3 regions of the Neorhizobium sp. NCHU2750 genome follow, and region 1 is predicted to be linked to each of the others. Evidence: predicted binding sites of a transcription regulator. Region 1 holds the regulator's gene; each other region holds the start of a gene.
The links. Region 1 encodes LexA, which represses DNA repair genes until DNA is damaged. Its sites were predicted from a motif close to TGTTCNNNNTGTGTTCNG; they were not measured.

Region 1 (9,929 bases):
CTGCATGGCGAAGTTGAAGGTCATGAACTCGACGATTGGCTTCAGGCCCGACATCGCAGCACCAACGCCGACGCCGGCAAAGCCGTGTTCGGTGATCGGGGTGTCGACGACGCGGCGGGCGCCGAATTCCTGCAGCAGGCCCTGGGTGATCTTGTAGGCACCCTGGTATTCGGCAACTTCCTCGCCCATGACGAAGACGTTTTCGTCGCGGCGCATTTCTTCCGCCATCGCATCGCGCAGCGCATCGCGGACCGTCATGGAAACCATTTCGGTACCGGCCGGAATATCCGGATCGTTGGCGATCTCGACCTTCGGAGCGGCCGGAACCGGAGCCGAGGCAGAAGAAGCTTCGGCAGCAGGCTTTGCCTCTTCGGCAGCAGCCTTCGGCGCTTCGGCAGCGGGAGCCGCCGAGCCGATCGCATCGGCGCTTTCGCCTTCGGCGAGCAGCACAGCGATCTTGGTATTGACCTTGACGTTTTCGGTGCCGGCGGCGACCAGCAGCTTGCCGATCACGCCTTCATCGACGGCTTCCACTTCCATGGTTGCCTTGTCGGTCTCGATCTCGGCAATGACGTCGCCGGACTTGACGGTGTCGCCTTCCTTCTTGACCCATTTGGAAAGCGTGCCTTCTTCCATGGTCGGAGAAAGCGCGGGCATCAGAATATCGATAGGCATAGGTTCTTTCCTCCCCGCGCTTAGAGCAGGATGTCGGTGTAGAGCTCGGATGCATCCGGCTCCGGATCGTTCTGGGCGAAATCGGCGCTATCGGTGACGATGTCGCGGATGTCCTTGTCGATCGCCTTCAGCTCGTCTTCGCTCGCCCAGCCCTTTTCAAGCAGACGGTTGCGGACCTGTTCGATCGGGTCATGCTCGGAGCGCATCTTCTGCACTTCGTCCTTGGAGCGATATTTCGCCGGGTCGGACATCGAGTGGCCGCGGTAACGGTAGGTCAGCATTTCGAGAATGATCGGGCCCTTGCCGGAACGGCAGTGGGCGAGCGCCTCGTCGGCAGCAGCCTTGACGGCGCGCACGTCCATGCCGTCGACCTGGATGCCTGGGATACCGAAGCCGACGCCGCGCATCGAGTAGTTCGACTGCGCCGTTGCACGGGCGGTCGAGGTGCCCATGGCATAACGGTTGTTCTCGACGATATAGATGATCGGCAGTTTCCAGAGAGCAGCCATGTTGAAGCTCTCGTAGACCTGACCCTGGTTGGCAGCACCGTCGCCGAAATAGGCAACCGAGACGCTGTCATTGTTGCGATAGGCATTGGCGAAGGCAAGACCGGTGCCGAGCGACACCTGAGCGCCGACGATGCCGTGGCCACCATAGAAATGCTTCTCCTTGGAGAACATGTGCATCGAGCCGCCCTTGCCCTTCGACAGGCCGCCGCGACGTCCGGTCAGCTCGGCCATGACGCCCCGCGGGCTCATGCCGGTTGCCAGCATGTGGCCATGGTCGCGATAGGCGGTGATGACCTGATCACCTTCCTGCTGCGCCATCTGCATGCCGACGACGACAGCTTCCTGACCGATATAGAGATGGCAGAAACCGCCGATGAAGCCCATGCCGTAAAGCTGGCCGGCCTTCTCTTCGAAGCGACGGATCAGCAGCATCTCGCGATAGGCATGCAGATCTTCGTCCTTGCCGAAGTCCGGCGTATTCTTGCCGGTGAATTCCTTGGGCGCCGATTTGGTGGTGGTTGCCTTGGTAGCAGACTTTGCCGCTGGCTTGCGGCCGGATGCAGACGCGGATTTAGCTTGCGCCATCGATCCCTCCCTATGTGCTGCACAGAAAGAGCGGCACCGACGCGGGCGATCAACGCCCGTCCCGACCCGCTCGGGTTTCGGCAGCTAACATAGGCAAGAATGTCGCGGCCAGCAATGCTATATTTGCATGGCTCGCATGTAAGATAAATAACTGATATATTTCAGAAAAATCAATGTTAACCGAAATTCGGTTAACTCAGAAATAGTTGTTAAATATGACTATTTCATCCGGGCGCGAGACATTTAATTGATAACGCGCAATTTCGTCGAGCATGTCCTTGTCGAGCGAGCCGTCGCTCATCAAGTGCACCTGGCGCTCCAGAGCCTCGCGCTTGGTCGTCAGCTCCGCCAGTTCGGCAGTTCTAGCCAAGCGCTGCTTTTCGAACTGCTCAGTCGCGATCAGGCCCAGATCGCCATGGATCGAATGATAGCCGAAATAGGAGACGAAAGCGACGGTAATGGCAGGCAGGATCAGACGACCGAACTTCCGTTGCCGATGATGCTTTGTCCACATGCCTGTCTACGCCCTGAATTACGCGACGGGGCGCGAGTCGGCCCCTCTGGTGAGTATCTAGGATTCGCAGAACTTGCTTAACCATTCGTTTCCCGCACACGGCTGCGAGACCGTAACAACCATACGGAAACGACAAAGCCCGCGCCGATGACGCGGGCTTTTCGATGATCACTATCGGAACGTAGCCGAGGCTTAGCCCTTGAGGATCGAGCGGCCGGCGTAAATTGCCTGGGGCCCGAGCATTTCCTCGATGCGGATCAGCTGGTTGTACTTGGCCAGACGGTCGGACCGCGACAGCGAGCCGGTCTTGATCTGTCCGCAATTGGTGGCGACGGCGAGATCGGCAATCGTCGAATCTTCCGTTTCGCCCGAGCGGTGCGACATGACGGCGGTATAGGCTGCCTTGTGCGCGGTCTCGACGGCATCGAGCGTTTCCGTCAGCGAGCCGATCTGGTTGACCTTGACGAGGATAGAGTTGGCGACGCCCATCTTGATGCCATCGCGCAGGCGTGCGGAATTGGTGACGAACAGATCGTCGCCGACCAGCTGTACCTTGGAGCCGATCTTGTCGGTCAGGATCTTCCAGCCTTCCCAGTCGTCTTCAGCCATGCCGTCTTCGATCGAGATGATCGGATACTTGGCAGCGAGCTCGGCCAGATATTCGGCCATGGCGCCCGATTCCAGCGTGCGGCCTTCGCCTTCCATGACGTACTTGCCGTCCTTGAAGAATTCCGTCGAGGCGCAGTCGAGGCCGAGATAGACGTCTTCACCCGGCTTGTAGCCGGCCTTTTCGACCGACTTCATGATGAAGTCGAGGGCTTCCGGTGCGCTCTTCAGGCCCGGAGCAAAACCGCCTTCGTCGCCGACATTGGTGTTGTGGCCCTGGGCACCCAGTTCCTTTTTCAGCACGTGGAAGATTTCAGAACCGATCCGCACCGCATCCTTCAGCGTCTCGGCGCCGACCGGCATGATCATGAATTCCTGGAAGTCGATCGGATTGTCGGCATGCGCGCCGCCGTTGATGATGTTCATCATCGGAACCGGCAGGACATGGGCGCCGGCACCGCCAACATAGCGATAGAGGGGCAGACCGGAGGATTCGGCAGCAGCCTTGGCGACTGCAAGCGATACGCCGAGAATGGCGTTAGCGCCGAGCCGCGACTTGTTCGGCGTGCCGTCAAGCGCGATCATCGTCTTGTCGATATGGATCTGGCTTTCGGCATCGAAACCGCCGATGGCGTCGAAGATTTCCGTATTGACCGCTTCCACGGCCTTCTCGACGCCCTTGCCGCCGAAGCGCTTGCCGCCATCGCGCAGTTCGACCGCTTCGTGGGCACCCGTCGAGGCGCCCGACGGAACGGCGGCACGGCCCATCGTGCCGTCTTCCAGATAGACGTCAACTTCGACGGTCGGATTGCCACGGCTATCGAGGATCTCGCGTGCGATGATATCGGTAATAGCAGTCAAGGGTCTCTCCTCAGAGTTATTATCCACGTGGTCATTGAAAATGTCTCACATTCAATGACACGCCAATTACAGTTGAAACGCTTTTCGCGCTTTGACCACGCTCAAGCGCGCCTCAAGTTCAGGCGGCCTTCGCCACCGCATCGAAAGCCAGAAGCTTTTCCAGAAGCCGCGGCATGTCCTTCAGGTGAACCATGTTCGGCCCGTCGGACGGAGCATTGTCCGGATCCTCATGCGTCTCGATGAAGACGCCGGCAACGCCGACGGCGACAGCCGCACGCGCCAGCGTTTCGACGAATTCGCGCTGGCCGCCGCTCGAACCGCCCTGCCCGCCCGGCTGCTGCACCGAATGCGTCGCATCAAAGATGACGGGCGAACCGAGCGACGCCATGATCGGCAGCGAGCGCATGTCGGATACCAGCGTGTTGTAACCGAAGGACGCACCGCGTTCGCACAGCATCACATTCGGATTACCGCTTTCGGTAAACTTCGCCTGCACGTTCTTCATGTCCCAGGGGGCGAGAAACTGGCCCTTCTTGACGTTGATCGCCCGGCCCGTCTTGGCGGCGGCGACCAGCAGGTCCGTCTGGCGCGACAGGAAGGCCGGAATCTGCAGGATGTCGATCGTCGGCGCCACCAGGCCGCACTGTTCTTCCGTGTGGATGTCGCTCAGAACCGGGAAGCCGAATTCCTTCTTCAGGTCGGCAAAGATCTCCATCGCGTTCTCAAGCCCGATGCCGCGCTTGCCCGACAAGGATGTACGGTTCGCCTTGTCATAGGACGACTTGTAGACAAGCCCGATGCCGAGCTTGGCGCAGAGCTCCGTGAGGTTGCCGGCGATCATGAAGGCGTGATCGCGGCTCTCCATCTGGCAGGGGCCCGCAATCAGCGAAAGCTTGCCGGCATTGGAGAACACAACCTTGTTTGCGCCTTCTCCGACCGAAACCTCAGAATTGGGGGACACTGCCATTTTCATTCCTCGAAACCGAAAAACACGCCTTGGCCGGGCGACGGCGACACAAGCACGCGTCCATCCCGGCGGATGAATGCGACGTCATTAGCAGCAAGGGTGATCTCTGTCACGGCCAGATCGGCGGTGCGGAAGATCACCGCCTGCCCGCAAAGCTCAGCCCCATGCAGCTTGGCGGCAGGCCCGAATTCCTGATGCAGCTGATCTGCGTCCACCACCCGGACCCTGGCATTTTCGCCGGCAAACACCAGCCCGGCCTCCCCTTCCTGCGCAGAAACCGACAGGACGGATTGCAACAGCCTGGCGGAATCGCCGGGCACACCTGAGGAAAGCACGACTTCCTTCAGCCCGGTCACCGCATTGGCATGCACCCTCAGGGACCCCATGTCCTGCGGAAAGGAAACGACGCGCTGACAGGCAAAGGCGAAAAATTCGGACGCACCTTCGAGCGCCGCAAAAGCGAGGCGAAAGCGCCCCTCCCGCTCGTCTCCCTCCGGTGACTTAATGATGCGGGCAAATTCCAGCGGCTCGCCCGCCGAAACCCCACCTTCAACAAAACGCTGGTGATCATCGGAAGCGTCGTCACTAGCGACCACGATCGCCGACAGCCCCTGACGCCCACGCTTGCCGCGAAAGGCAATGTCTCGCTCGACAAACACATTGCCGCGCTTGGCAGCGGTGCCCGCCTTGCGCCGGTCCGCAAGCGCGATCGGCTCCAGATAGGTGCCGTCCTCAAGGAAGATACAGGCATTGGCCGTCCCGAACGGATGCACACCATCAGGCGCAACAGTAAAGCCCAGCCCCGACAGCCGCTCGCGCGCCTGGACCAGATTGCCGACCGGCAAAACGAGATGATCGATTTTCTTAGCAGTCACGCATGTCCCCCAGACTCTGATCCGCCGAAAATAAATTGGTCAGTCCGTCGGGGAGCGCAAGTAGCTTTCTGCCGAGAACGTTATCAGCCATCTCGGAAAGTTATCATATTTTCACGAAAATTTAGGGACTTGCGGAACACATATGGAACATATAGTGTTCGTTCTGCATTTGTTTCAAATCTGAAGGTGCATCAAAATGCTGACCCGGAAGCAACAGGAACTTCTTTTGTTCATTCATGAACGCATGAAGGAGTCCGGCGTTCCACCTTCTTTCGATGAAATGAAGGATGCACTCGATCTCGCATCGAAGTCGGGCATCCACCGCCTGATCACCGCTTTGGAAGAGCGCGGCTTCATCCGAAGGCTGCCGAACCGGGCCCGTGCGCTCGAAGTCATCAAGCTGCCGGAGGCCTATGTGCCGACGCTGCAGCCGAAGCGCGGATTTTCGCCGAGCGTCATCGAGGGCAGCCTCGGCAAGAAACCGCCGGCACCTGCCGCACCCGCGGCCCCGGCCAATGACAGCGCCTCGGCGAGCGTCCCCGTGATGGGCCGCATCGCCGCCGGCGTGCCGATCTCGGCCATCCAGAACAACACCCACGACATTTCCGTTCCGGTCGAAATGCTCGGCGCCGGTGAGCATTATGCGCTCGAGGTCAAGGGCGATTCGATGATCGAGGCCGGCATCCTCGATGGCGATACCGTCATCATCCGCAACGGCAGCACCGCCAATCCCGGCGATATCATCGTTGCCCTTGTCGATGACGAGGAAGCAACGCTGAAGCGTTTCCGCCGCAAGGGTGGATCGATCGCGCTTGAAGCTGCTAATCCCGCCTATGAAACCCGCATCTTCCCGCCTGACCGGGTCAAGGTGCAGGGCAAGCTGGTCGGCCTCATTCGCCGCTATCATTGAAATCAGCAGGATCGGCAAAGCCTTGCTGGTCCTGAAAATCGCCTCCCGCGCCCATGGCGGAAACGTCGACGGACAGGTCGTCTTCGATTGAACTGTTTTGTGAAGGCCTGACCAGCCATGGCGGTAGCGACGCATCATAGATGCCGCGATGCCAGTCATATTGGCGATGAACGGTCCATGGCCGGGCAGAGGCGCTCATTGCCGTTTCGATGATCCATTCGTCGGCGATCGGCGACCCGGCAAAGTCGATCTCGACCGCACCCGTATTGCGTAACGTCCTGCCGCTGAGCAATGGCGTCCCCGAGCGGCACTCGTCGAACCGAGCGCGCGGCGCAACGACGAGCCCCGCGACATCACAGGCCACACCGGTGAAGCGGCTATCCTCGATGACGACGACGATGACACCATCCGGAGACATGATCGCACACCAAGCTTTCGGCTGACATTCGAAGCGGTCCGCGCTCGTGACCTCCATGCGATCCCGCGCACGCTCGATGACGGCTTTCGGCAGGCGGGCAGCGCCAGTTTTCGCCCTGTTCTGCGAAAGGCCTTTGGGGACCTCCTTCGGCATATCCTTATCGCGCCACTCGTCGCGAATGATCGGCGCTTCCGGGTCGGGCAGCCGTCGTGCGCGGCGCCATTGTCCATAGATGAAATCCGGCACCTTCGCCCGGTTGACCGCAATACCGCCCTCCCTGCGAAGTCCCACCAGCGTGCCGTCTTCGGCAATCAGCAGGCTGGACGGCGGTTCCGGCCATGGCTGCAGGAAGAGCCAGAGGGCGACCGCAATCAGCGGCAGGCCGAGATATCTGAGCCGGGTGCGCAACAGCGTCAGAAGCAGCAGGCCTGAAGCGCCGAAGAGCAGAAACGAGGAATGTTGCTGCCCGACGGTAAAGTCGCCTCCCCAGCCCGCTACATGCCTGGCGATGACGATCACCCAGTCCAGGCTTTTGGCCATGACAAAGATGAAGGGCGCATCAAGGCCGAACGGCATCAGTAGCATGGCGATGAGCCCTGCCGGCATGACCAAAAAACTGATGATCGGCATGGAGGCGAGATTGGCCGCAAGCCCATAGGTCGCGATCCGATGAAAATGCTCCACAGAGAACATCGTCGTCGCGAGACTGCCGATCAGCGACGTCATGATGATGCCGGCGACAAACTTCCAGCCTCCGACAAGCCATGTCACTGAAGGGTGATGAAGGGGTAGCGGTTCGCGTGGCCGCCGCTCGGCTCGCCTTGTCCAGGCAGCATAGCCCGCCACCAGCGCGGCAGTGGCGGCAAACGACATCTGGAAGCTCGGGCCGAGCACTTCCGATGGCGTCCAGACGAGAATAATGATGGCCGACAGCGCCACATTGCGCAGGCTGATCGACGGCCGGTCGAGCAGCACGGCGATCAGGATGACGGCCATCATGATATAGGCGCGCTGTGCCGAGACCCCGAAGCCGGAAATCAGGTAATAGGCCGTCACCATGGCAAGCGCCCCGGCCGCTGCGATCTTCTTGACCGGCCAGGCCTGAGCAAAGCCGGGAAACAGCGCCAGCGCCGTGCGCAGTCCGATGAAGAAGATGCCGGCTGCCAGCGCCATGTTGAGCCCGGATATCGCAACGATATGGGCAAGCCCCGCGACCCGCAGCGCTTCCACCGTCTCTTCCGAGATCGCCCGCCGCTCGTCGGTGATGATGGCGGCGGCAAAGGCTCCCGCATCGCCGGGAACGAGCCCCCTGATCCGGTTGCCGATCTGCGCACGCAGATCGAACAGCCACCGCTCCACGGCATAGGACCAGTTGCCGGGATCGACAGACGCCTCGATCTGATGCGGCGCTGCGTAGAAATAGCCAACTGCGCCGATCCCGTCGAAATAGGATGAGAAGGCAAAGTCGTGCAATCCGGGCAACGCAGGCCCCGCAGGCGGCGACAGTCGCGCGCGGCCGGCGATCACCGCGCCATTGTCGAACCGCCCGCCCCTGCCGCTCGCCATCAGCAGCACCTGCCCCGGCGGGCGTCTGATCTCGGGATCGGCTGTCGAGATGATCCTGACGACATAGCGCACCCGACCGGCTCCGGACATTTCACTGCGCTCGACCATGCCGACAATATCGCTGGTGACGGCCGTATCGAGAATGACCGTCGCGCGCCGCCATGTCTCCATCTGCGCCAGCATCATGCCGAGGCTGACGAGGGCGGCGGCCAGCAGGACGGCTCTTGCGGCATGGTTATGCGAAATGGAGAGCGCCGCACCTGTCACGACGATGGCCGCAAGGGCAAACGGCCAGAATGGCGGGTCGGATGCAGACAGAAGCCAGATGACGGCCCCGGCGCCGATTGCGACCGGAACGAACAGGAAGCCATGGCCGTACCGCCCTTCCTCCGCGATCGCTGCCGACATCCTGTCGCGCGCCGCCTGCGCGACGGCCACCACGGACAGCGAGGCTGCAGTTCGGCGCGGCGCGATGGGCGCGAGAACGGGAACGGCCGCCGGCCCGATTCTCTCTGCCGACAAGAGGGCGAGATCGGCCGCGGGCGCGGATGGAGCCATCACGCCGTCGATCACGTTCCCTTCATCTTCGAGCTTATCTGCCATGCAAAAACATGCCCGCTGAGACGCGCAGGCTACAACCTGTGCGTTCTTTTTGCGTGCGTCAACCTGACGCAGCAAGGATCGGCGTCAGAAAGCAAAATCGGAATGCAACATTGGGTTGGCCGAAGCTTGAGATGACATTGCCCAATATATTTCCGCGCTGCACAATTGTCCGCCAGAATTGCTTGGCATCAGCCCAAGGATCATATAGCTAAACGTTGGACGCTTAATGTTTATGGCCCTTTTAGGGCGAATGCCGCCAACCGGTTGGAGGATCAGAATGACGGAAATAAGCGCAAATCTCGCTCTCGGTGAAAAGAAGGTCGACCTGCCGGTTCGCTCCGGAACGATCGGTCCGGATGTCATCGACATCGGCGCGCTCTACAAGCAGACGGGTGCATTCACTTACGACCCCGGGTTTACCTCGACCGCTTCATGCGAGTCCGGCATCACCTATATCGATGGTGATGAAGGCGTGCTGCTTCACCGCGGTTACCCGATCGAACAGCTGGCTGAACACGGCGACTTCCTGGAAACCTGCTACCTGCTTCTCTACGGCGAACTGCCGACGGCAGCGCAGAAGAAGGATTTCGATCATCGCGTGACCAATCACACGATGGTTCACGAGCAGATGAGCCGCTTCTTCACCGGCTTCCGCCGCGACGCCCATCCGATGGCCGTCATGGTGGCAACCGTCGGCGCGCTCTCCGCTTTCTATCACGACTCGACCGACATCACCGATCCGCATCAGCGCATGGTCGCTTCCCTGCGCATGATCGCCAAGATGCCGACGATCGCGGCAATGGCCTACAAATACCACATCGGCCAGCCCTTCGTGTATCC
Region 2 (9,929 bases), 250 kb from region 1:
TTCTTCTGCTTCCAGCACGTGGTCAGGGTGTTCGGCCCGGCGACCGCCGGCGTGACGCTCTACCTGATGCCGCCGGTTTCGATCGTCATGGCCGTGCTGTTTCTTGGCGAAACCTTCGAACCCTATCATGCACTCGGTATCGTGCTGGTTCTGGGTGGCGTGGTTCTTGCTTCTTTGAAAGGGAAAGGCGTCAAAGGTCGCCGGGATGCGGATGCGGGCCACAAACCGGCTAGATCTTGATGTTTGAGAGTTTCATTCCCACATGATGTTGCGAAAGGACATCACGCCATGAAACAGAGACACGCAAAGTTCATGATCGGGGAAGTCGTCCGTCACAAGGTATTTCCGTTCCGTGGCGTCATATTCGACGTTGATCCGGAATTTGCCAATACTGACGAATGGTGGAACTCGATTCCGATCGAGATACGTCCGAGCAAGGACCAGCCCTTCTATCATCTCCTCGCGGAAAACGACGACAGCGAATATGTCGCCTATGTTTCCGAACAGAACCTGGAGCATGACGAGAACGAGGAGCCGCTTCGCAACCCGCAGGTCTACCAGATCTTCGAACTACGCGATGGTGGCCAGTTCAAGCCGAAGGCAATCCTCGCCAATTGAGCGGCCTCAATGCCTCTTGAGAAAAAGCCCGGTCATGCCGGGCTTTTTTCGTCTCTGTGCATCCCGGTCTGGTGCCGGCGGCAGCATCTTTCGCCGGAGATGTCAGCCGATGATCTCGCGACGCAGGGTCTTCCAGCTGTCCTCGTCGGTTGCGACCAGCAGGCCGCCGTCGACATGGTGCGGCAAATAGACCGAGCCATCCAGCCGGCGGACATAGCCGCCCGCTTCGGTGCTGATCAAAGTCCCTGCCAGGTGATCCCAGGGCATGAGCTTGTTGTAGAGCGCGAACTGCACGTGGCCGCTGGCGAAGGTGCGGTATTCATGTGCCGCGCAGCGGTAGCTGGCGAAAAGCCTGACCTTGGCGAGATTGGCGAGAATCTGTTCGCGGGTGGTGCCGAAAAAATAGCCGGCCGATGCCATGCCGATCATCTCGCCAAGCGGCTGCGGGGCGGCGACATGGAGCTTGACCGCATCGCCATCCGGCCGGCGCAGATAGGCGCCTGCGCCCTTTTCGGCCATGACCCAATCGTCACCCATCGGGTCGTAAATGATGCCGGCAACGGTCTCGCCCTTATAGACAACCGCCGCCATGACGCCGAAAGCCGGAATGCCGGAGGCGTAGTTGAAGGTGCCGTCGATCGGATCGACGACGACGGCAAAGTCGGCATCGCCCAGTTTTTCGAGAAGCGTCGGATCGGCAGCAACCGATTCCTCGCCGATGAAAAGCGCACCGGGTGCGAGCGTTGCAATCTCGCGGCGGATCAGCCGCTCGGCCGCCTCGTCCGCCTCCGTCACAAGGTCGGAGGGCTCGCTCTTGGAGCGCACATCATTGCCGCCAAGCCGGCGAAAGCGCGGCAGGATTTCCGCCTTTGCCGCCTGTTTCAGAAGATCGGCGAGTCTGGTGACATCGAGCGGCAAGGTCATTTTCAATCCAATCCGTATGTGACGATAGGAGATCAGCCTGGGGGAGATCAGTCGGCGGGAGCGGCCATCAGGCCGGAGAAATCAAAAAGTTTCGGATCAAGAAGATGGGACGGGTTCACATGGGCAAGTGCGCGCAGCATCGTATCCTTGCGGCCGGGCATACGCGTCTCGATATCGGCGAGCATCTGCTTCATCGCATTGCGCTGCAAGCCGTCCTGCGAGCCGCAGAGGTCGCAGGGGATGATGGGAAACTCCATGGCGGCGGCAAATTTCGCCAGATCGTCTTCGGCGCAATAGGCAAGTGGACGGAGCACCATCAGGTCGCCCTCGTCGTTCAACAGCTTGGCCGGCATGCCGGCCAGCCGACCGCCATGGAAGAAATTCATAAAGAAGGTTTCGAGAATATCTTCCCGGTGATGGCCGAGGACGAGCGCCTGACAGCCCTCCTCCCGCGCCACGCGGTAAAGATTGCCGCGGCGCAGCCTGGAACAGAGCGAGCAATAGGTGGCGCCCGACGGCACCTTTTCCTTCACGATCGAATAGGTGTCGCGATATTCGATCCGATGCTTCACGCCGATCGAGGCAAGATAATCCGGCAGGATGTGCTTTGGGAAATTCGGTTGGCCCTGATCGAGATTGCAGGCGATGAGTTCGACCGGCAGCAGCCCGCGCCACTTGAGATCGAGCAGCACGGCGAGGAGCGAATAGCTGTCCTTGCCGCCCGACAGGCCGACGAGCCAGCGCTCCTGACCCTTCAGCATGCCGAAATCCTCAAAGGCCTGACGCACCTGTCGCAGCAACCGCTTGCGCAGCTTGTTGAAGGAGACCGAACTCGGCGCATCGGCAAACAGTGCCGGGGCAAGTCCTTCGACGGTCTCGTCCAGTTCATCCGCGATGCCGGCATTCATGCCCATGCGCAACAACCTCTATTCGTCCATCAAAATGCAAAAGCGGGCAGAGCCCGCTTTTGACTGTGTTTCTCAGGCGCCGAGTGCGGCAGCCACCGCCTCGATCGCCTCCTCGGCCTTGGCGCCATCCGGGCCGCCCGCCTGGGCCATGTCCGGACGACCGCCACCACCCTTGCCGCCAAGTGCGGCGGAGGCGATGCGCACCAGATCGACGGCGCTGAAGCGGCCGATCAGATCTTCGGTGACGGCCACAACGGCACTCGCCTTGCCATCTTCGGACACGCCGATCAGCGTGACGACGCCCGAACCGAGCGACGCCTTGCCTTCATCGGCCAGGCCCTTCAGGTCCTTGGCATCGATGCCGGGCAGCGCACGGCCCATGAACTTGACGCCGGCCACATCGCGAATGTCGGTGGCTGTACCGCCCTGACCGCCACCCATGGCGAGACGGCGCTTGGCATCGGCGAGTTCCTTCTCGAGCTTGCGGCGCTCGTCGAGCAGCGCTTCGACGCGGGAGACGACATCGACGGGCTGTACCTTCAGCGCACCGGCGAGGGTCTTGACGCGATCATCCTGCTCGGAGAGGTAGGCACGGGCAGCCTCGCCGGTGACGGCTTCGAGGCGACGCACGCCTGCGCCCACTGCGCTTTCCGACAGGACCCGGACAAGACCGATATCACCGGTCGCAGACACGTGGGTGCCGCCGCAGAGTTCGATCGAATAGGGCCTGCCGGCCTTTTCGCCGTCGATCGCGGTGCCCATCGACACGACGCGAACTTCATCGCCATATTTTTCACCGAACAGCGCCATGGCCCCTTCGGCGATCGCATCATCGACGCTCATCAACCGGGTGGTGACCTTGGCATTCTGCAGGATAATGGCATTGGCCATGTCCTCGACGCGCTGCAGTTCTTCCGCCGTCATCGGCTTCGGATGCGAGACGTCGAAACGCAGGCGTTCAGGCGCGACCAGCGAACCCTTCTGGGCCACGTGGGTGCCGAGCACTTCGCGCATCGCCTCATGCAGCAGGTGGGTCGCCGAGTGGTTCGAGCGCAGGCGCGAGCGGCGTGCATGGTCGACCGTCAGGATAACCGCATCACCGACCTTGAGGCCGCCTTCGCTGACCTTGGCGACGTGAACGAACAGGCCCTCGCCCTTCTTCTGGGTATCGGTAACCGAGACCTTGGCATTGTCCGTGGCGATCACGCCGGTATCGCCCATCTGGCCGCCGGATTCGCCGTAGAACGGCGTCTGGTTGACGACGATCTGGACTTCGTCGCCGGCTGCGGCGCTATCGACCGCCTTGCCGTCCTTGACGATCGCCTGGACGACGCCTTCGGCCTTTTCCGTGTCGTAGCCGAGGAATTCGCTGGCGCCGAACTTTTCCTTGAGTTCGAACCAGATCGTTTCCGTCGCCTTGTCGCCGGAACCGGCCCAATGCGAACGGGCTTCGGCCTTCTGGCGCTCCATGGCGTCGGTGAAGCCGGCGATATCGACGCCGATTTCGCGAGCGCGCAGCGCATCCTGGGTCAGGTCGAGCGGGAAGCCATAGGTGTCGTAAAGCTTGAAGGCGGTCTCGCCATCCAGCATGTCACCCTTGGAGAGATCCGTCGTGGCATCCGAAAGCAGGGTCAGGCCGCGCTCCAGCGTCTTGCGGAAACGGGTCTCTTCGAGCTTCAGCGTTTCCGAGGTCAATGCCTCGGCACGCACCAGTTCAGGATAGGCACGGCCCATCTCCTGGATGAGCGTCGGCAGCAGCTTGTACATGACCGGCTCCTTCGCACCCAGGAGTTGCGCATGGCGCATGGCGCGGCGCATGATGCGGCGAAGCACGTAACCACGGCCTTCATTCGACGGCAGGACACCATCGGCGATCAGGAAGGCAGACGAACGCAGATGGTCTGCGATGACGCGGTGGCTGGCGCTGCCTTCGGCTTTGACGCCCATCGTATCCTCGATGGCGCCGATCAGGGTGCGGAACAGGTCTGTATCGAAGACGCTCTGCTTGCCCTGCAGCACGCAGGCCATGCGCTCGAGGCCCATGCCGGTATCGATCGACGGACGCGGCAGGAGCGAACGCTCGCCGGGTGCCGTCTGTTCGAACTGCATGAAGACGAGGTTCCAGAATTCGAGGAAGCGGTCGCCATCCTCTTCCGGCGAGCCCGGAGGGCCGCCCCAAACGTTCTCGCCCTGGTCGATGAAGATTTCCGAGCAGGGACCGCAGGGGCCGGTATCGCCCATCTGCCAGAAATTGTCAGAGGTCGGGATGCGGATGATCTTGTCGTCGGAGAAGCCGGCGATCTTCTTCCACAGCGTCGCGGCTTCCTCATCCTCGGAATAGACGGTGACGAGAAGACGGTTCTTCGGCAGGTCGAAGCCTTCGGTGACGAGCTTCCAGGCAAGCTCGATCGACTGTTCCTTGAAATAATCGCCGAAGGAGAAGTTGCCGAGCATCTCGAAGAAGGTGAGATGGCGGGCCGTATAGCCGACATTGTCGAGGTCGTTATGCTTGCCGCCGGCGCGCACGCATTTCTGCGAGGTGGTGGCGGTCGTGTAGCTGCGCTTTTCAAGGCCGGTGAAGACGTTCTTGAACTGCACCATGCCGGCATTGGTGAACATCAGGGTCGGGTCGTTACGGGGGACGAGCGGGCTCGAATCCACAACCTCGTGGCCATTCTTCTTGAAGTAGTCGAGGAAGGTCGACCGGATGTCATTCACGCCGCTCATGCTACGCCCTTTTCAACCGCCGCTGCGGTACCAGTATTTGAAGTCCAGAGGCTTGTATCGCCGACATTCCCGACTGTCCAGCCGAACAGAAAACCGGCCGCACATCTTTCGATGGCGACCGGCAAGCATAGGCGGCAATGAAACCCTTTGAAGGCTTCCCGAGTGCGGCGGAACCGCCCATGTCCAATTTACGATTACATGTCTCCGGCGTCATCGCCGTCATTGGCATCCGGGCCGCCATTCTGCAGGAAGCGGTCGGCGATCAGGCCGGCATTCTGCCGCAGCGACATCTCGATCTCGCGGGCGACTTCCGGATTGTCGCGCAGGAAGGTCTTTGCATTCTCCCTACCCTGGCCGAGGCGCTGGCTGTTATAGGAGAACCATGCACCCGACTTCTCGACGATGCCGGCCTTGACGCCCAGATCGACGAGTTCGCCGGTCTTCGAGACGCCTTCGCCATACATGATGTCGAATTCGACCTGCTTGAAGGGAGGCGCCATCTTGTTCTTGACGACCTTGACGCGGGTCTGATTGCCGACGACCTCCTCGCGCTCCTTGACCTGGCCAATACGGCGGATATCGAGACGGACGGAGGCATAGAATTTCAGCGCGTTGCCACCGGTCGTGGTTTCCGGCGAACCGAACATGACGCCGATCTTCATGCGGATCTGGTTGATGAAGATGACCATGCAGTTCGACTTGGAGATCGAGGCGGTCAGCTTGCGCAGCGCCTGGCTCATCAGGCGGGCCTGAAGGCCGGGAAGGCTGTCACCCATCTCGCCCTCGATTTCAGCGCGCGGGGTCAGGGCCGCGACCGAATCGACGACGAGAACGTCGACGGCGCCGGAGCGGACCAGCGTGTCGGTGATTTCGAGTGCCTGCTCGCCCGTGTCGGGCTGCGAGATCAGAAGGTTCTGCAGGTCGACGCCGAGCTTGCGGGCATAGACCGGATCGAGCGCATGTTCCGCGTCGACGAAGGCGCAGATGCCGCCCTTCTTCTGGGCCTCAGCAATGGTCTGCAGCGCAAGGGTCGTCTTACCCGAGCTTTCCGGACCATAGATTTCGATGATGCGACCCTTGGGAAGGCCACCAATGCCGAGCGCAATATCCAGGCTGAGAGAGCCGGTCGAAACCGTCTCGATCTCGATCACCTGTTCGTTCTGTCCGAGCTTCATGATCGAGCCCTTCCCGAAGGAACGTTCGATCTGTGAGAGTGCTGCTTCGAGCGCCTTGCTCTTGTCCACGCCTTTTTCCTCTACGAGCCGCAATGTGTTCTGTGCCATGAGATCCCACCTTTAGGTTATTGCCGCCGCGCAAGCAATGAAGCAGCCGATGGGATATTCGTACTCATTTTGTTCTCATTTTGCAAGCGCCATTCAAGTCCTTGCATAAAAAACGTTATTCGCTCTGCGTTCCAGTAATGTTCACGTCTGCAAGAGCTGTGGAAACATCGATTGAAATCAAAGATTTCGCGGCGGGCGAGCCGCCGGCGACTTCATGGTGCCAGACCGGCCTACCCTATTCCGAATCGAGCATTTCGCGCACGGCGACGGCCAGCTGCTTCAGCGAGAACGGCTTCGGCAGGAAGCCGAACTTGGCATCGGCAGGCAGGTTGCGGGCGAAAGCATCCTCGGCATAGCCGGAGACGAAGATGAACTTCAGGTCCGGATAGGACTTGCGCAGTTCCGCCAGAAGCGTCGGCCCGTCCATTTCGGGCATGACGACGTCGGAGACGACGATATCCACCTTGCCTTCGAGTTCGTCCATGATGTCGAGTGCTTCCGTGCCGGAGCCCGCCTCGTGAACGGTATAGCCGCGTGTTTCCAGCATGCGCTTGCCGCCGCGACGAACCGCCTCCTCGTCTTCGACCAGAAGCACGACGGCAGACTTTCCAGTGAGGTCGACCGGCTCGGATTCGGTCGCAGCGGCAGCAAGCACCAACGGCTTTGCCGCGCCATCGGCGCCGGCTTCCGTGCCAGCCGCCGCAGCGGTGACCGGCTGAATTTCCTGGATATAGCGCGGCAGGAAGATGCGGAAGCTGGTGCCGCGACCGATTTCCGATTCCGGGTAGATGTAGCCGCCCGACTGCTTGACGATGCCATAGACCATGGACAGGCCAAGCCCGGTGCCCTTGCCGACTTCCTTGGTGGTGAAGAAGGGTTCGAAGATCTTGTCCATGATCTCCGGCGGGATGCCGGTCCCGTTGTCGGAGACCTCGACCATGACGAAATCTTCGGAAGGAAGATCGGCCTGCTGGAAGCCGGCCGCTTCCTGTGCCGAGACATTGCGGGTCCTGATCTGGATCAGGCCGCCCTTCGGCATGGCATCGCGGGCATTGACGCAGAGATTGATCAGCACCTGCTCGAATTGCGACAGGTCGGTGCGCACCGTCCACAGATCACGGCCGTAATCGACGTCGAGCTTGACATTGGTGCCGGAAATCAGCCGGTCGACCAGCATGCGCAGGTCGCCGACGACATCGGTCAGGTTGAGGACGGCAGGCCGCATCGTCTGCTTGCGCGAGAAGGCCAGCAACTGGCGCACCAGAACCGCGGCGCGGTTGGCATTGCGCTTGATCTCCATCAGGTCGGCAAAGCTCGCGTCGGAGGGGCGCGCCTGCAGAAGGAGGTGATCGGACGACAACAGGATTGCGGTCAGCACATTGTTGAAATCGTGGGCAATACCGCCCGCCAGCGTGCCCACGGCGTTGAGCTTCTGGGTCTGCGCCATCTGCGTCTCGAGCGCCTTCTGCTCGGTCGTCTCGACGGCATAGACGATCGCGACCTCTTCCGGCGCCTCGTCGCCCTCGTCGATGACGGCGTTAACGTAGAAACGGACATAGCGATTTTCGTCGGCCGGATGGCGGCTCTCGATCGGGGCGATATCGCCCTGCCTATCCTTGGCGGCGGCGAGTGCCTCCATCATCGAGGCGGCAGAGGCCTCATGGACGATCCGCTCCAGCTGGGCGCCTCCGGCCTCTACTTCATCGCGAGAGACGACGCCAGAAAACAGCCGAATGAACGGTGCGTTGATGCGCAGGATCTTGCCATTGCCGTCCACCGAGGCGATCGCCATCGGCGTGTTGTTGAAGAAGCGGGTAAACCGCATGGCCGAAGCGGACTGATCGTCCTCGGCGCCCTTGGTGCGCATCAGAACGACGGTACGGCTTTCGCCCGGCGCGCCGTCGCGGGTGGCGCTGACGCTGTGAACGAGCCTTGCGGGCACACTCTGGCCATTGGTGCGGCGAAGGTCCAGTTCCAGCGTTTCGGTGCGGCGCAGGCCGGGAGCCGGCAGAACGGATTGAATAAGTGCCATGCCCTCGCCCGCCACGAGATCGGACACCGTCATGGATTGCGGGGTAAATTTGGTAAGGTCGAGGCCCAGCCATTCGGCGAGCGTCGCGTTCATGTAGAAGATCTCGCCCTTGCGGCCAGCGGAGAAGAAGCCGACCGGCGCATGGTCGAGATAGTCGATGGCGTTCTGCAATTCGCGGAAAAAGCGCTCCTGATCGTCGCGCTCAGAGGTGATATCGGTAATTTCCCAGATGTCCTGTGCATCACGACCGGCAGCCCCGAGTATCCTCGCCTTCAGCCTGTACCAATGTGCATCGGAACCGTTGCCTGCTGTCCGCCCGAGAGGCTGCAGCAGGCGGAACTCTTCGTGGCCTTCCTTGCCTTCGCGCAGGGCGGCCGTCAGCCTGTAGAGAGCTTCGGTCGATTCGCGCGTCTTCGACAGAAGCGCTTCGAGCGACTGGACGTTGCGACCGCTCGATGCGCCGGTCATCCGGCCGTAGGCGGCATTGGCATAGACGACCCGGCCCTTGGCGTCGGTCACCACGATGCCATCGGGATGGCTTGCCAGGAAATTGCGGGCAAGTTCGTCGGATCGCGATTGCGGCATGACTTCCACAAGGCCGATCAGCGAGGAGACGATGAAGAATATCCCGACCATTGCCAGGATGCCCAGAAGGCCGAGCACGACCTCATTGTCGAGCGCCTGCTGAAATACCACGAATGCGATGGCGACACCCAGCAACACGACGGCCAGGAGAATGATCCGCAGCAGTGTTCCGCCGCGGGCCCCGCGATTGACCAGGGGCGCTTCGTCGTTGCCGGCCTTCGGCGAACTCGTCATCAATACCTCACGTTCCGTGGCGCATCCGTTCGCGCCGCGAACGGCCACATCCGGCGTCCGCGACTCTCTCTTAGCAATTTGAAGATGAAGCAAAAAGCTCCATAAGACCACAAAAGGCGAGACAGTCCGCAGAGCCGCCCTATTTGAGATGCAGACGAGACACATTTTAGCGTTGACGGATGGCCGCGAGCCTTGCCTCGCCCCGGAAAAAATAGTCTGTTCAGCGGGATAACACGCATCAGGAGTGACGAGAGATGTTGGCAGACGTAATGGGCGACTATGGCAGCCGGCTCGTCGTGGCGGTGATCGGGGTCGGCTTCGCTCTCCTTTGCCTCGTCGGAATCCTGTGGATAGTGCGCGGCCGCCGCGGTCCGTCGCCCTTCGTGCGCGGCGGCCGCAATCGCCAGCCGCGCCTGCAGGTGCTCGATGCCGCCGCAGTCGACACGCGCAGGCGACTGGTTCTGGTGCGACGAGACGATGTCGAGCATCTGATCATGATCGGCGGGCCGACCGATATCGTCGTCGAAAGCCGGATTACCAGCGCTTCGAAAAGCACCGAGGAACGCCTGCCGGAGCCTGCGCCGATACAGGCCCTGCCCGCCGCAGCCGCGCCGCGTG
Region 3 (9,929 bases), 700 kb from region 1:
CGGAGTTGACTTTTGGCGCGCGATTTGTAATTTCGCGCCAGATTTAGCCGTGGAGCACATCGCGCCAGTGGCTTCCTATTTTCTAGAGGCAGAATAACCATGGCGAAAGCTACGACCATCAAGATCAAGCTGCTGTCGACGGCTGACACCGGTTTCTTCTACGTCACCACGAAGAACAGCCGCACGATGACCGACAAGATGACCAAGACCAAGTATGACCCGGTCGCGAAGAAGCATGTCGAATTCAAGGAAACCAAGATCAAGTAAGACTTGATCCCGGTCTTCCAGACAAGGGGCGCCGACCGGTCTGGTCAGGCGCCTTTTCTTTTGGCCCAGACCGTGCTGGCCGACGGTTGCCGCACGCCTTCAACGAAAAAACGCCGCGTCCCTTTCGAGAGCGGCGTTTTGAATTGGGGGTCGACCAGCCTGCAATAACGGCACGAGGAACCGCATAGGCATGCCTGCCGGTCGACCGACCCCACGACCCAGGAGATGCGGCGGACCTGAGCATCATGGGGTATGAGAGTGCCGCTTGGGCACTTGTTTGTCGTCAGGGTCAAAATTGCGCAAAGCAAAAAGAAAATCAATAGATTCTTAACTGCGCGGAAAACTTGGTTCTACTATTGGTTAAAATTTGTACGCCACCACCCAGTTTCAAGTAGGCTGTCGCAATAGCGCCCAAGTAAATCAACCTCCAGACACGCCCCGGCTTCTTAGTGAAGACAACTTCAGGTCGATTATTTCGGTAGACCGTCCACAATCCAGCGCCGACATGAACAGCAACCTGCGCGATAGACATGGCATATTGTTGATATCTACATAGGCCGCGGAAGCCTGAATGCCGTGAAAACACGGGAAAATCGCACAGAAATCTGCTCCGGCCACCCATGCACCAGGCAATTCCATGGCGTCGGACGGCTGCGATTTTGCATCGGGCGCCCCGGAAATCGGTCCGCATGCGATGCCATCTCGGACCGTCTTCCGAAGAATGCGACACAATGTCACACGGCTTGATCGACGCTCAGGCCGCGTTGGCGACAACCCGATTACGGCCCTCGGCCTTGGCGGTATAGAGCGCCTGATCGGCCTGCTTGAGCAATTGTTCGGGCGTTTCGGCACCACCCGTGGTGCATGAAAGGCCGAATGATGCCGTCAGGTTCAACGCCGTGGCTGCGCTCTTGAGCATGAACGGCGTCTCCTCGATGATGGCACGCAGGCGCTCGGCTACGGCTGCAGCCGCGGTGGCATCGGTATCGGGCATGATGACGACGAATTCCTCGCCGCCGTAGCGGCAGGCGAGATCGGCACCACGAACCGTCGAGCGGATGCGGCTGGCGAATTCGCGCAGCACGTCATCACCCGCATCATGCCCATAGGTGTCGTTGACCGACTTGAAGCGGTCGATATCGATCAGGCAGATCGACAGAGGCCGGGCTCTGACGGTGGCGCGGGTAAACAACACCTTGAGGTGATTGTCGAGATAGCGGCGATTGTTGAGCCCGGTCAGGCCATCGGTGACGGCAAGCTCGATCGTCTGCTTGACGCTCATGCGAAGCCGGTCGTTATAGCGCTTGCGCTTCACCTGGGTCAGGGTGCGGGCCAGAAGCTCGTTCGGGTCGATCGGGCGCATGATATAGTCATTGACGCCGAGATCGAGCGCCCGGACGACCATGTCCTCGGCACCGGCCTCCGTGGCAAGCAGGATCGGCAGGAAACGGGTCCGCTCCAGCGAGCGAAGCTGCGAGCAGAGGCGCAGCGGATCGTAATCCTCGAAATTGGCATTGACGATGACGAGATCCCAGGCGCTCTCGGCAGCCTCGAAAAGCGCCGCCTGCGGATCGGAAATGGCGACGACATTGCAGATGGGCTTCAGCGCCTTGATGATGCGTTCCTGCGAGCTTGCCCGCCCGTCGACGAGCAGAACCTGGCCGCTGTCGTCGCGGCCGTCGACGCTCTTCAGCATGTCTTCCAGCACAAGGCTATGGGCAGTATCGGCGCGAATGCGCAATTCGTCGCTCAGCGCCTTCAGCCGCACGAGGCTGCGTACCCGCGAGATCAGCTGGATGTCATTGACGGGCTTGGTCAGAAAATCATCGGCACCGGCCTTGAGGCCGCGGACGCGGTCGGACGGCTGGTCGAGGGCGGTGACCATGACGACCGGGATATGGGCGGTCTTCGGATTGGCCTTCAGCCGCTCGCAGACTTCGAAACCATCGATGCCGGGCATCATGATGTCGAGCAGGATCAGATCCACATGGGTGCTGTCGCAGATCGCCAGCGCCTTGTAGCCGTCATCGGCGGTCAGCACGTCGAAATATTCAGCCAGAAGCCGCGCTTCCAGGAGCTTCACATTCGCCGGGATGTCGTCGACCACCAATATCCGTGCTGTCATGCCCGTGTTCCCCGCTTCATGCGTCGCCCAGATAGGTCTTGATCGTCTCGATGAATTTCGGCACGGAGATCGGTTTCGACACATAGGCCTCGCAACCGCCCTGGCGGATGCGTTCCTCGTCGCCCTTCATCGCAAAGGCGGTGACCGCGATGACCGGGATGATGTGCAGCTCGTCGTCTTCCTTCAGCCATTTGGTGACTTCCAGGCCGGAGACTTCCGGAAGCTGGATATCCATCAGGATGAGGTCCGGCCGGTGCTTGCGGGCCAGATCCAGCGCTTCCATGCCGTTGCGCGTCTGGATCGTGTCGTAGCCCGACGCCTCGATCAGATCGCGGAAGAGCTTCATGTTCAGCTCGTTGTCTTCGACAATCATGACCCGTTTGGGCATTGCGATCCGTTCCTTAAATCGCGCCTTCAAAAGCGTATCTTCGATATATAAGCTCCATCAGGGTCGATTCCGCGGAGCCTGCTCCGATCACGCTAAGGCCATTTGGTTGAAAAGAGGTAACTCCGCGACAATGCCACCGAAAGCATCTCAAAATCTGTCTGCGGCGAAAGGCGCCGAGGAGACTGCCGCAACCGTACTCGGCTGGCTGGCCGGCGAGCCGGATATGCTCCAGCGCTTCCTGTCGCTTTCCGGCGTCGCTCCGGAGCAAATCCGCACAGCGATCGGCGATCCGGGTTTTCTCGCCGGCATGATCGACTTCGTGATGGGGCACGAGCCGACGCTGCTCGCCTTCTGCGAGGCAACGGGAACGAAGCCTGAGGCGGTGGTGGCGGCGGCGCAATATTATTCGGGGCCTTATTTCGGGCCGGGTGATTACTGAGATGAGCGAGATCCTCGACCTTTCCCATGTCCGGCTGACGGACAGGCCGCTCGTCGTTTGCGACGTGGACGACGTGGTCCTGAACTTCTTCGTACCCTTCGAAGACTATCTGCGCGAGGGCGGGCTTGAACTCCTGCCCCGCTCCTTCCGCCTGACCGGCAATATCGTCTCGGCCGGTACGCAGGACGCTATCGAGGAGGTTGCAGTCAAGCAATTGATCGGCCGGTTCTTCGAACTGCAGGATACATGGCAGACACCGTTCGATCTGGCGCTCGATACGCTTAATGCGCTCCATGCCGAGGCGGACGTGCTTTTCCTCACCGCCATGCCGCCCCGCTACCGCGATATCCGCCGCAAGCTTCTCGACCGCCTCGGCTTCGACTTTCCGCTGGTGGCAACCGAGGAACCGAAAGGCCCCGTCATGCACCGCATCCACGGCGGACGCGGGCTGCCGTCCGCCTTCATTGACGACATGGCGCACAATCTCCACTCGGTCCGCGACCATGTGGATGGCTGCCTTGTGCTGCACATGATGCCGGATTCGCCGCTGCATCTGCTTGCCCCAAAACCCGACGAAGGCATCGTGAGAGCGATGGACTGGGTGCAAGCCGGCGAGTTGATCCGCGCGCATATTTCCCGCGCTGCCTGACACCTGCTCCACGATGGCGGCGGATACCCGCGTAGGGTGATGCCACAGCCATGCACTGCACGGCGAATACCGCCCAGCAGCCCACGCCATCCTCGTCGTCAACAACCCCATCGCTCCCCGCCCCGTCGTGCCCCTTGAGCATCGCGAGATTAGTGCCTATGGTGCAAATGTTCAATCTTTGTTCCGGGCCAGATCGCTTCTACACATGACGACGCCGACCGACCCTCTGTCCGGCCCGATGACCGGATTCTGTCGCGACTGCCTTGCCGAGCAGAAGGCCGAAACACGCCGTTGCCGGGCCTGCGGTTCGCCGCGGCTGGTCTATCACCGCGAACTCTACGACCTGACGCTGGCGCATATCGATTGCGACGCCTTCTATGCGACGATCGAGAAGCGGGACAATCCGGAGCTTGCCGACAAGCCGGTGATCATCGGCGGCGGCAAGCGCGGCGTCGTGTCGACCGCCTGCTATATCGCGCGCATCAGCGGCGTGCGCTCGGCCATGCCGATGTTCAAGGCGCTGGAACTCTGCCCCGACGCGGTGGTAATCCCGCCGAACATGGAAAAATATGTCAGCGTCGGCCGGCAGGTCAGGCAGATGATGATGGACCTGACGCCGCTGGTGCAGCCGCTTTCGATCGACGAGGCCTTTCTGGAACTGGCCGGGACCGAGCGGCTGCATCGCGACCCGCCGGCCCGCATTCTGGCGAAGCTTGCCAAGCGGGTGGAAAGCGAGATCGGCATTTCGATTTCCGTCGGGCTTTCATACTGCAAGTTCCTCGCCAAGGTGGCGTCCGACCTTGAGAAGCCACGCGGCTTTTCCGTCATCGGCGAGGCGGAAGCGCGGGATTTTCTGGCGCCCCGGCCCGTCACCACCATCTGGGGTGTCGGCCGCGCCTTCAACAGCACGCTCGAGGCAGACGGGATCCGCACGATCGGCCAGCTTCAAGGGATGGAGGAAGGCGAGCTGATGCGCCGCTACGGCTCTATGGGCCAGAGGCTCTACCGGCTGGCGCGCGGCATGGACGAGCGCGAGGTGCATCCCAACGACCCGGCCAAGAGCGTCTCGGCCGAGACGACCTTCTTCGACGATATTTCCCGGCATGACGATCTGGTGCCGATCCTTCGCCGCCTTTCGGAAAAGGTGTCGGCGCGGCTGAAGAAGCACGGCGTTGCCGGCCATACCGTCGTGCTCAAGATGAAGACGGCCGATTTCAAGAGCCGCACGCGCAACAAACGGCTGGAAGACCCGACACAGCTGACCGACCGGATTTTTCGCACTGGCCTGTCGCTGATGGAGAAGGAAACGGACGGCACGAAATTCCGCCTTCTCGGTATCGGCGTGACCGATCTCTGCGACCCGCAGCTTGCCGATCCGCCGGATCTCGTCGACCAGCAGGCGGGGCGCCGGGCGGCGGCGGAGGCGGCGATGGACAGGCTGCGCGACAAGTTCGGAACGGCCGCCGTCGAGACCGGCTTTACATTCGGCGACAAGCGTCGGTGAGCGCCTGACAAATCGTTAGGACATGGCCCTATCGAAGGGAACCTGCGCGCCGGGCCGGCGTTGAAAGCGTTGACGGGCGGGATTGCGGATGGTGACGCATGCCGCTTAGCGAACCTGACAGGAGGAGATCATGGTAAGCGGTCAGTTGAAAGCCCTGCTCGGCGTGCTCGCCGTTGCCGGCTACCAGAACAGGGACAAGATTGCAGATTTTCTGCGCGGCATTCAGAGCCCGCAGCCGCAAGGATCTGGTGCCACGCCTGAGACCACTGAGGCGCGGTCCGGCGGCCTCGGTGATATTCTGGGGAGCCTGACCGGCGGACCGGGCGGTGGAGGCGGTTCCAGCAGTGGCGCGGGCGGCGGCCTCGGTGGGCTTCTGGGAGGTCTCGGAGGTTTGACGAGCGGCGGGATCCTGAGCGGTGGGCTCGGCGACCTCCTCGATACGTTCCAGCAGAACGGCCATGGCGACAAGGCCAAATCCTGGGTGGAGCCCGGCGCCAATGCAGAGATCGCCCCCGACCAGCTTTCCCAGGCGATCGGACCGGGGGTTCTGGAGGAGCTTGCGGAAAAGACCGGGCTTTCCACCGAGGAGATCCTTGCGCGCCTGAGCCGTGACCTGCCGAAGGCGGTGGATGACCTGACGCCCGATGGCAGGCTGCCTGCTGGCTAGGGCTGGCGCTAGGGTTAGGGCGGCCCTCGCATAACCGGTAAAAAGGCTGAGGCAGACCAGATCGCGCAGATGACGCGGCCAGCCGGTTCGTGAACGATCACCACGTTTCTGCCCGGGCAGTCTCCTGCCCGGCGCTTGCCGTGATGTCTGATCGGTCGCGACGTCAGCCTCTCCGCTGCAACAGTGCGCAAGGTTTTGCCCTGTGCCGCGGCATTTGCTTGACAATCATCAACAGAGAGAGTGCCTTTACGGGGCGGCGTCCTGCGCTGCGGAACCTACGAGCAGCAGCAGTTTCAACCGGCAATGCGGAGGGGATGATGTTTCGCGATCTCAACGGCTATTATTCCGGCCCGGAGAAGCCAGAACGACCGCGTAACAAGCTCACGCCGAGACAGGAAAAAATTCTCCTGTCGGTTCTCATCTTCAACATCATTGCGCTGGTTGTCGCGCCGATCGGCGGGGTGTCGATCATCGAACTCTTTTTCGCAAGATAACGCGCAGCGCCTGTGCCTGTGCCTGTGTCTGTGTCTGTGTCTGTGTCTGTGTCTGTGTCTGTGTCTGTGTCTGGAACGGCCCCAGGCGTGGCATAGGCGGTCAAGATTTTTTGGCGACCACGGACAAAATGTGGCCGAAAGCGGCGCCAGAATCGCGCAAACGTGATGTTTTGACACGATACCGCCACTTTTCAGAAAATTTTCATTAAGTTCGACGCGCTAATGTGACGACCATTGTAATGCGTAAGAGGTCCTCATGTTGCGTGGCATCGTTTTCAGCCTCGGGCTCCTGTCCGGCACCATTCTTTCCCAGTCTGCTTTTGCCGAAGCCGCAACCCTTGAGATCGTCGTCTCGAAGAACCAGCAGTCGATGACGGTCTATGACGGCGACAAGGTCGTGATGAAGACGCGTGTCTCGAGCGGCAAGGCCGGGCACGAGACGCCGAGCGGCATCTTCTCGGTGCTGGAGAAGGCAAAATATCACGAATCCAACATCTATTCGAACGCGCCCATGCCGTTCATGCAGCGCCTGACATGGTCGGGGATTGCGCTTCACGAGGGGCATGTGCCGAACTATCCCGCCTCGCATGGCTGCGTGCGCATTCCGTCCGGTACGGCCAAGGCGCTCTACGACATGACCGATCGCGGCGTGCATGTGGTCATTTCCGATGAACCGGTGGTTCCCGTCAGGATCGACGACGTCAACCTGTTTACACCGCTGAAGCCGATGCCCTCCTCACCGCTGCTGCCCGACGCCGACCTTAGGCCGACGGCGATGAAGAAGGCCGCCGACGGTTCCTACAAGGTCGCCTCTGCCGGTACCGATCCGGTCACCACCGGCTCGGTACAGCCGGCAGCCGAGCAGAACGATGGCGCGCCTCTGCGCATCCTCATCCATCGCCGCGGCCCGCGCGAGACGATGCTCGACGTGCAGGGCATGCTGACCGATCTTGGATTCGATGCCGGCGAGGTGGACGGCATTGCCGGCCCGACGACCCGCGAGGCGATTGCCGCCTACAAGCGCTGGAAGAACATGCCGGCCAACGGCCCGCTGCTCGGCAAGGATTTCCTCGCCGCTCTCTATCATTCCGCGGGCAAGACCGATGTGCCGAACGGCCAGCTTCTGGTGCGCCGGGATTTCGAGCCGCTGTTTGAGGCGCCGGTCGAGATCAAGGACCCCGAACAGGCGCTCGGCACGCATTTCTTCACCGCCGACCATGTCGACCGCAATGCCGAGACGGCAGAATGGCATGGGCTGACCCTGAAGAACGAGATGACCGACGACGAGATGAAGCAGCTCGGCATCGACAAGCCCGCAGATGACAGCGCGCCGAATGCCGCGGCAGCCGCGCTCGACCGGATCGACATCCCGAAGGATCTGCGCGACAGGATCGGCGAACTGATGGCTAACGGCACGTCGTTGACGATCACCGACCAGGGGCTCGGGCCGGAGACCGGCAAGGGCACCGACTTCGTGACGCTGACGCATTCGCAGACCAATCTGGCCGTTGCCGAGGCTGACGACAACAGCCAGCCGAAGCCCGCCCGGCGCTCCAAGAGCTCCTATGCAAGCGGCGTCGGTCTCTATTGACCAGCAGTCTTCTTGGACAGTCGAGCACCCGAGGCGCTGAACGTCCATGCCGAGCAGCATCTGCCACAGCCAGAGCGGCCGGGAGATGCAATCCTCTTGACGGCGGGCAGCCGATCCCCCCGGGAATTAGACTAAGGTTGCATATTGCTACCTTGTCAGTGCCACACTGCAACCATCTTCCCCCCTTAAGGCCCGTTGCATGGAAGTACCCCCGATGCCCGTGTCCCCCGCGGGCGACGCTTCCATCAGTGTTGGACGGTTATGTGTTGGTTCTCTTCCATGACCGTCCTCCGGGGAGGAGACGGCCGAACCCCATTCCCTCTCTGATCTGTGAAAATACGCCTCGGATGTGATCCACGCTCCTTTTTTTGCCAAAATTGCATTGAATTTGTCGAATGAGGCGTCCTTTCCCCGTGGGACGCCTGAATGACATTTTTACAAGGGGGTTCTCTGCTCCGGCCGTGCCATCTCGGCTTCGGTCTGCGAGGGTATCCTTGCGCGAATTCATGCCTGTACAAAAACTTAGCTTTTTCCGTTTAACAATCATTGCGTGTATCAAGGGGTTTACACAGGACATGATGACAGCGATGGATCGATGAACGGCGCCGCTTTCTTCCTGGGGGTGAATTTCGTTGTCGCGCTGTGTTTCAGCGCCGTCTTTACCGTCGTGGCGAGGCGCAGCCGGTCACGCCGGGCGGCGCTCTGGCTCGCATCCGGCTTCGGTGTCGCCTCTCTGTCTGCGATATGCGAACTGCTGGTCGCCTATGCCGGCATGCCCAAGCCTTTCGCGCTCGGCGCCTTTGCCTCAGTGCTTGCCGGCATGGTGCTGATATGGATCGGCGTCGGCGAACTCTATGGTCACCCTCCCAGACGCTGGATCGCCATCGTCTATACCGTCGCAAGCGTTGCTTTGAGCTACGCCATTTACGACCTGCCACGCGGTACGCCGCTGCAGGCCTTCTGCTACCAGAGCCCGTTTGCCATCGTCCTTCTGGCCAGTGCCTACAGCGTGCTTTCATCCCGCGGCCGCAAGGCGATTGACCACTTTCTCGGGCTGCTTCTGCTTTTGACCGGGCTGCATTTTTTCATAAAGGCGGGGCTGGCGGTCTATGTCGGCGCAGGCACGACCGCCACGGACTATATCCACACCAACTATGCGCTGATCTCGCAAAGCGCCACCGCCATCCTCATCGTCGCCGTCGGGCTGACCCTGCTTGCCACGCTGGTGCTGGAGATCATGGCCGACCAGCGCAGCGAGTCGGAGAAGGACATTCTTTCCGCACTTGCCAACCGGCGCGGCTTCGAGCGGCAGGTCCAGTCGCTGCTTGCGCATGCGCCGAACGGACAGCACGCCGTCATCCTCTGCGATCTCGATCACTTCAAGCGCATCAACGACACCTATGGCCATCATGTCGGCGATCTGGTGATACAGGGATTTGGCAGGCTGATGAACAGCAGTGCGCCGAAGAGCGCCGCACTCGGCCGGATCGGCGGCGAGGAATTCGCGATCTTCCTTCCCGATACGGATCTGCGCTCCGCCGCCCTTCTGGCGCATACGCTGCGCGGCGCGACGATGACCCTGCCCGGCCTGCCGGACAATCTGAATGTCACCGCAAGCTTCGGCGTCTCATCCTTCACATCCCTGTCGCAATTGCCGGAGGCCTACCGGCAGGCAGACATGGCGCTCTATACCGCCAAGAATGCCGGCCGCAACCAGGTCAAGGAAGCCATCGGCGCCTGAGCCGGCTTCGGTGTCCCGACACGGCAGTTAGTCATCGAACAACTTCGACCGGCCCGCGGATCCC

Region 2: recA (recombinase RecA) is a predicted target of LexA. The motif match lies at 6,520-6,537, and genes of this name have one in related genera.
Region 3: NCHU2750_RS06550 (DNA polymerase IV) is a predicted target of LexA. The motif match lies at 4,037-4,054, and genes of this name have one in related genera.

What each region holds. Positions count from the first base shown of each region.
Region 1 covers NZ_CP030827.1:2,047,701-2,057,629, forward strand. Annotated here, with positions in the region: gene NCHU2750_RS10080 (pyruvate dehydrogenase complex E1 component subunit beta) at 1-675, opposite strand, end outside; gene pdhA (pyruvate dehydrogenase (acetyl-transferring) E1 component subunit alpha) at 696-1,769, opposite strand; gene NCHU2750_RS10090 (FtsB family cell division protein) at 1,966-2,283, opposite strand; gene eno (phosphopyruvate hydratase) at 2,476-3,750, opposite strand; gene kdsA (3-deoxy-8-phosphooctulonate synthase) at 3,869-4,717, opposite strand; gene NCHU2750_RS10105 (VOC family protein) at 4,720-5,592, opposite strand; gene lexA (transcriptional repressor LexA) at 5,789-6,502, shown strand; gene NCHU2750_RS10115 (ComEC/Rec2 family competence protein) at 6,483-9,089, opposite strand; gene gltA (citrate synthase) at 9,367-9,929, shown strand, end outside.
Region 2 covers NZ_CP030827.1:1,796,949-1,806,877, reverse strand. Annotated here, with positions in the region: gene NCHU2750_RS08860 (DMT family transporter) at 1-240, shown strand, start outside; gene hspQ (heat shock protein HspQ) at 289-618, shown strand; gene NCHU2750_RS08850 (inositol monophosphatase family protein) at 721-1,542, opposite strand; gene ttcA (tRNA 2-thiocytidine(32) synthetase TtcA) at 1,590-2,456, opposite strand; gene alaS (alanine--tRNA ligase) at 2,523-5,177, opposite strand; gene recA (recombinase RecA) at 5,372-6,460, opposite strand; gene cckA (cell cycle histidine kinase CckA) at 6,696-9,311, opposite strand; gene NCHU2750_RS08825 (flagellar biosynthetic protein FliO) at 9,566-9,929, shown strand, end outside.
Region 3 covers NZ_CP030827.1:1,345,032-1,354,960, reverse strand. Annotated here, with positions in the region: gene NCHU2750_RS06580 (MFS transporter) at 1-9, shown strand, start outside; gene rpmG (50S ribosomal protein L33) at 100-267, shown strand; gene NCHU2750_RS06570 (PleD family two-component system response regulator) at 1,022-2,392, opposite strand; gene NCHU2750_RS06565 (response regulator) at 2,409-2,780, opposite strand; gene NCHU2750_RS06560 (DUF3572 domain-containing protein) at 2,911-3,219, shown strand; gene NCHU2750_RS06555 (hypothetical protein) at 3,221-3,868, shown strand; gene NCHU2750_RS06550 (DNA polymerase IV) at 4,074-5,372, shown strand; gene NCHU2750_RS06545 (YidB family protein) at 5,503-6,039, shown strand; gene NCHU2750_RS30385 (hypothetical protein) at 6,258-6,533, shown strand; gene NCHU2750_RS06540 (L,D-transpeptidase family protein) at 6,790-8,124, shown strand; gene NCHU2750_RS06535 (GGDEF domain-containing protein) at 8,720-9,865, shown strand.